Regions from separate parts of the Rossellomorea sp. NRS-1567 genome, predicted to be linked through region 3. Evidence: riboswitches for the same ligand, from Rfam matches in the RefSeq annotation. Region 3 holds a riboswitch; each other region holds the start of a gene.
What was found. A riboswitch is a leader RNA that binds a small molecule or an ion and turns the genes downstream of it on or off. The one in region 3 is predicted to bind S-adenosylmethionine.
Positions count from the first base shown of each region.

Region 1: it holds a riboswitch for S-adenosylmethionine, as region 3 does, so the genes downstream of both, metE (5-methyltetrahydropteroyltriglutamate--homocysteine S-methyltransferase) here and ACIFOD_RS08525 (homocysteine synthase) in region 3, are expected to answer to the same signal.
Region 2: it holds a riboswitch for S-adenosylmethionine, as region 3 does, so the genes downstream of both, metK (methionine adenosyltransferase) here and ACIFOD_RS08525 (homocysteine synthase) in region 3, are expected to answer to the same signal.

Region 1 is NZ_JBITPL010000011.1:38,547-40,751, forward strand. It holds gene thiC (phosphomethylpyrimidine synthase ThiC) at 1-552, shown strand, start outside; gene ACIFOD_RS07185 (hypothetical protein) at 530-727, shown strand; SAM riboswitch class I at 827-937, shown strand; cobalamin riboswitch at 1,010-1,194, shown strand; gene metE (5-methyltetrahydropteroyltriglutamate--homocysteine S-methyltransferase) at 1,347-2,205, shown strand, end outside.
Region 2 is NZ_JBITPL010000011.1:45,470-47,674, forward strand. It holds gene pckA (phosphoenolpyruvate carboxykinase (ATP)) at 1-548, opposite strand, end outside; SAM riboswitch class I at 874-1,018, shown strand; gene metK (methionine adenosyltransferase) at 1,230-2,205, shown strand, end outside.
Region 3 is NZ_JBITPL010000014.1:119,914-122,118, reverse strand. It holds gene ACIFOD_RS08525 (homocysteine synthase) at 1-782, opposite strand, end outside; SAM riboswitch class I at 1,091-1,210, opposite strand; gene ACIFOD_RS08520 (trans-sulfuration enzyme family protein) at 1,306-2,205, opposite strand, start outside.

The DNA.
Region 1 (2,205 bases), on a different contig from region 3:
CAAATGGAAATATGTCATGAAGCTCCTTTTTATACCCTGGGGCCATTAACGACAGATATTGCACCGGGGTATGATCACATTACTTCCGCCATAGGGGCTGCCATGATCGGTTGGTTTGGAACAGCTATGCTGTGCTATGTAACACCGAAAGAGCATCTGGGATTACCGAATAAAGATGATGTGCGAGAGGGTGTCATTGCTTATAAAATCGCAGCACATGCAGCGGATTTGGCGAAAGGGCATCCAGGGGCACAAGTAAGGGATAATGCCGTTTCTAAGGCTCGATTTGAATTTAGATGGAATGACCAATTTAATTTATCCCTGGACCCGGAACGTGCAAGGGAGTATCATGATGAAACACTTCCTGCAGAAGGGGCAAAAACGGCCCATTTTTGTTCAATGTGTGGACCGAAATTTTGTTCAATGAGAATATCACATGATATAAGGGGAATGAAGGAGAATAGCATTGATGATGCTCATAAGGAAATAGAAAAAGGATTGAAAGAAAAATCGAAGGAGTTTGTGGAAAATGGATCAAACATCTATCGATGAACCTCTTTGTCATGTACTCAAATTGAAGAATGATATCGTAAAGCTCAATCAGAGAGTCATCCAACTCGAAAAAGAAGTGAAGAGCATTCAGGAAAACTGCAGGCATGTCTTCTATGAAACGGATGTAACAAGATCTTGTATCAAATGTCATTATGTAGAAAGTACCTATTATTAGAAACGTGTAAGTTATTGATTAAATTTCTTTTGACAGCTTATATGTACCGTGCTACGATTATTACAAATTTCGGAATATTAAATGAATATATATGTGTAACTCTTATTGAGAGAGGTGGAGGGACTGGCCCTGTGAAACCCGGCAACCATTCAACCTATGTGTTGAAAAGGTGCTAATTCCTGCAAAGCAAATGGCTTTGGAAAATAAGAGAGGATTCTAATAAACATGAAACCCTCTCTATAGTAGTCAGAGAGGGTTTTTCGTTTTTATGAAAGAAAAATTAAATAGTCAAATGCAATAGGTGCTGAGTCATGCTCAGCTAAAAGGGAAGACCGGTGAAAATCCGGCACGGTCCCGCCACTGTGATGGGGAGCGACTTATCATTCAACCACTATTTCTATTGAAATGGGAAGGGATAAGAAGCTGTGAACCTAAGTCAGGAGACCTGCCTGTTGTATGCGCTTATGCTCTACGTGGATATAGAGAGGGGTGAGGAATACGTGTTGAGAATACTAGTTTGTCTCAACTCCAGTTAGTGATACGTATGAATCTCTCTTTCATTTGAAAGGGAGATTTTTTTGTTGATGACAATCATATCAAGATAAGGAGTGAGGATTGAATGAGTAATGTGATCAGTTCGAATTTAGGATATCCAAGGATCGGTGAAAAGCGTGAATGGAAAAAGACGCTGGAACAATTTTGGGCAGGGAAGATTGAAAAGGATACCTTCTTAGAAAAAATGGAGGAAATACGAGTCAACCATTTGAAGAAGCAATTGGACCAGGGGATTGATCTGGTTCCGGTTGGAGATTTCAGCTTATATGATCATGTGCTTGATACAGCCGTCATGTTCGGTTTGGTTCCCGAGAGGTTTCATTATAGTGGGGGTAAGGTTTCTCTTGAAACGTATTTCGAAATGGCCAGAGGCGCGAAGGACGCGGTGGCACTGGAAATGACAAAATGGTTTAACACCAACTATCACTATCTCGTGCCTGAACTTGATGGGATCGAACCCCGGTTGGTAGAAAATCGTCCTCTGCATTTTTATAGAGAGGCAAAAGAAAAAGCAGGGATAAAAGGGAAGCCGGTTATCTTAGGTCCACTCACTTTTGTGAAGTTGTCTAAAGGATATGAAACCGGGGATTATATAACCCTTGTTGATCGATTTGTCCCTCTTTATGCAGAAGTATTGCGTGAATTAAAGGAAGAGGGTGTAGAGTGGGTACAAATGGATGAACCGATATTGTGCACCTCTATCGGGGATGAAGAGATGGATCAATTCAAAGAGGTCTATCAAACCCTTAAAGAATCCTGCCCGGGCTTAAAGATCATCCTTCAAACCTATTATGATAGTTTGGAAAGGTACCAGCGGGTGTTAGCACTCCCGGTAGATGGTATAGGGATAGATTTTGTGCATGATCGTGGTGAGAATTTGGCGGCGCTGAAAAGATTTGGCTTTCCTAAGGGGAAATTCCTGG
Region 2 (2,205 bases), on a different contig from region 3:
CTTCTTTCAAATGATACAATGATAAATGTTTCAGAGTGAGTTCCATCTTCTGCTGGATCTGCCTTGAAGTTCGGGGCAGAAACGACGGTGAATTCGGATTGATGACCCTTTAACTCTTCTTCAGAAGGGCGAATGAATAATTGATGAGCGAAAAGATTATGCCAAGCGAATTCGTTGATCACTTGAATCGGTAGTCTATGTTTTGGGTCAGCACCTGCGAACCCTTTGAATGAAAATACTTCTTCTTTTTCTTTTAAGTAATCTAATACTTTTGTATATAGTTTATCGAATGATTCTGAAGAGATTGGTTGATTGACAGAACCCCACTCAATCTTATCCTTCGTGGATGGTTCTTCTACAATGAATTTATCCTTAGGAGAGCGTCCTGTGTATTTACCAGTTTCTGCTCTGACTGCACCTGATGATGTTAAAACGCCTTCATTTCGTTGAAGGACTTTTTCAACTAATTGGGAAACAGATAATTGTTCCTGAATGTTTTGACCGTTAAGTAATTCTGTTAATTCATTAGACATGCTCACTGAATTCATTAGAACCCTTCCTTTATATAAATTTAATGATCTCGTTTACTTCACAAAAATAGTATAACACAATTGAACCATTAGTCTATACTATTTATTCATTTTTATAATGTGTCTTCATATTGTCACATTTTTTGTCCGAATATAGCTTGTATCTTCTTATATATATGAAGGAATTATCATAATGTTTAGCCTCATTGCCTAATTAGGTTATTTTATGAGGGCAAGATAGGTTGGAATCATGAAAAGAGTAAGCTTAAATGGTTAAACATGTCACTCGAAAAAAAGTTGACACCCTTTGTACGAAACGTTATCATAGTTCCTTGAACGGATACTCTTATCCTGAGCTGGTGGAGGGAGCAGACCCTATGAAACCCAGCAACCTGCTATATAGTGAATGGATCCTTTCTGTTTGAAATGATCTGATTAAGCGAAGGTGCTAAACTGAGGCAAGGTCTAAGAACCTTGAACGATAAGAGAGAAAAGGCGCGGCTATGATCTGAAACCTTTCCTCTAATGCTTTTTTCGAGGAAGGGTTTTTTCTGTTTATAGTGGATCAAATGCACATAATTCATGATTTTCTTATAAAAAATTCATGTTTACTTCATACTACTTAGGGAAATGAGTACCGTATCTGTTTAATGTTTTGTTAGATTAAAGTCTAACAATTATGCTTAAGGAGGAACCTTGATGTCAACTAAACGTCGTCTGTTTACATCTGAGTCCGTAACCGAAGGACATCCAGATAAAATTTGTGACCAAATCTCTGATTCAATTCTTGATGCAATTCTTACAAATGATCCGAATGCTCGTGTAGCATGTGAAACGTCTGTTACGACGGGTCTTGTTCTTGTTGCAGGTGAAATTACAACGAGTACGTATGTCGATATTCCAAAAATCGTTCGTGAAACGATCCGTGAAATTGGCTACACTCGTGCAAAATATGGCTTTGATGCCGAGACATGTGCTGTATTAACATCCATCGATGAGCAATCTGCTGATATCGCTCAAGGTGTAGATCAGGCACTTGAAGCTCGTGAAGGTCAAATGACGGATGAAGAAATCGATGCAATCGGTGCAGGTGACCAGGGGTTGATGTTTGGATTCGCTTGTAATGAAACGAAAGAGCTTATGCCTCTTCCGATTTCCCTTGCCCACAAAATTTCCCGTCGTCTGACTGAAGTTCGTAAAGAAGAAATCCTTCCTTACTTGCGTCCGGATGGAAAAACTCAAGTAACCGTTGAATATGATGAAAACGATAAGCCGGTTCGTATCGACACGATCGTTATCTCGACTCAGCATCACCCTGAAGTGACGCTTGAGCAAATCCAACGTAACTTAAAAGAATATGTCATCGATCCTGTTGTACCGAAAGAACTGATCGATGGAGAGACTAAATACTTCATCAACCCGACTGGTCGTTTCGTTATCGGTGGACCACAAGGTGATGCAGGGTTAACAGGACGCAAAATCATCGTTGACACATATGGCGGATACGCTCGTCACGGTGGCGGTGCATTCTCTGGTAAGGATGCAACGAAAGTGGACCGTTCTGCAGCCTATGCAGCACGTTATGTAGCGAAGAACATTGTGGCAGCAGGACTTGCTGAAAAATGTGAAGTTCAATTAGCGTATGCAATCGGTGTTGCTCAACCGGTATCCATCT
Region 3 (2,205 bases):
TTTGTAATAAAGGCTGCCGGTCCTACATCCTGTGCATAGCGAAGTCCATTATAGCTCCGGTCCTCTTCCGTGAAGCCCGGGAACTTTTCATGATTCCAATCGAACTTCCCACCGTCAATGACGACTCCCCCAATTGCTGTACCATGACCGCCAATCCATTTTGTTGCAGAGTGGATGACGATATCAGCTCCATACTCGATTGGCTTACATACATATGGAGTGGCAAAGGTATTATCGATGATCAATGGGATGTGATGGTCATGAGCCACTTTTGCTACCGCTTCAATATCAAGCACATGTAGACTTGGATTTCCGATTGTCTCAGCGAATACCGCTTTCGTTTTAGGAGTGATCGCTTTGCGGAAATTTTCCGGGTCGGTCGGATCTACAAAATGCACCTTGATTCCGTATTTCGGGAGAGTGGTAGAGAATAGATTATAGGTTCCACCGTAGAGATTGGTAGCTGCTACAATTTCATCACCTGCTCCGGCGATATTCAAGATTGATAGTGAGATAGCGGCCATCCCGGATGAAACACCCAGTGCTCCGATCCCCCCTTCTAGAAGTGCAAGGCGCTTTTCCAACACGTCTACTGTCGGGTTCATGATTCGGGTATAAATGTTTCCCGGTTCTTCAAGGGCAAATAATTTTGCCGCATGATCACTGTTATCGAAAACGTAGGATGTCGTTTGATAAATGGGCACTGCTCTAGAGCCTGTTGATGGATCCGGCTCCTGGCCACCGTGAAGAAGTAGTGTGTCGAAATCGAATGATTTTGTCATAGAGAATTCCTCCTGAAATGTTTTTGGTATTTGGGTTTTCGTTTGGCGGTTGGATGTTTTGGACGTTTGCCTGTTAATGTTGGTTGGGTTTTTGCCTGTTGAATTTTAGTGATAATTTGACTGTTGAGTTTGGGATAATATTTGACTGTTAAATATCGACCCATTCTCTCCTGTTAATTTCCGGCCAAAATTCTCCTGTTGAACTCAGAAACTGAAAAGTCGAAGAAGTATATTTTCCTAAGAAGATAGAAGAGGAAAAAACAAAAAACCCTCTTCCTAAGAAGAGGGTCTATTTTAATAGGGTCCTCCTCTTATCTTTCAGGCAGATCGCCTGCAGGAATTAGCACCTTTTCATGTGACGCTATAATGCGCACATGAAGGTTGCCGGGTTTCATCGGGCCTAGTCCCTCCACCTCTCTGGATAAGAGCATGTAGTTGTCAATGTGAAAATTCTTGCGTTGAGATGAATTATAAGGGGTAACCGACCTTAACGTCAAGGGTATTTTTAGAATTTTTCCATTATTTAATTTTTAACAGAAGCTGCAATCGCTTCGTTCAATTGCACGACGATGTCTTCCCCATCCTCAATACCTAACGATATGCGCACGACATGTGTGTTTATTCCGAGTTTTTCCTGCGCATCTTTCGGTAGAGCACGATGAGACGTTCCTAATGGGTAGGAAACCGTCGTCTCTACACCGGCAAGGGAAGGGATGATTTTAATCCAGGCAAGTGATTTGAAAAATGTGCTGATATCACATGTGTTGGATAGCTCGATCGTTACGATTGCGCCATTTCCTTTTTTGGATAAATCGGTTGGGTAATAGACTTTCTTTACATATTCATTTGCTCGAAGGTCTGCCGCAAGAACTTCGGCATTTCTTGCTTGTGTTCCCATACGAAGAGCCAGTGTTTTCGCTCCACGGCAAGTCAGCCACGCTTCAAATGGACTTAAGTTCGAACCGATGTTGACGACTTTTTCTCTCGCTTTTTGAACCAGTTCTTCTTTTCCAACTAAGACTCCTGCTGTGATATCACTGTGTCCACCGATATACTTCGTGGCACTGTGTGCGACCAGGTCCACCCCTTCTAAGAAAGGCTGGCGCATAAACGGTGTGGCAAATGTGTTGTCGATCATCGTTTTCAGGTTGTGTTTTTCCGCGAATTCGACCATTTTCGGGATATCTTCCACTCGCATAAACGGGTTTGTGACGGTCTCACTGTAGAGGAGTTTGGTTTGTGGAGTAATGGCCTCCTCTAATTCTTCCACACTTGTAAAATCAACGAATGAAGTGGAAATACCGAATGATTTCAGCTCTTCTTTCAGCATATGGAACGTACCGCCGTATAAATCCTCAGCGGCAATAATATGATCGCCTGATTGCACAACAGCAAGGATTCCAACAAGGATGGCCGATAATCC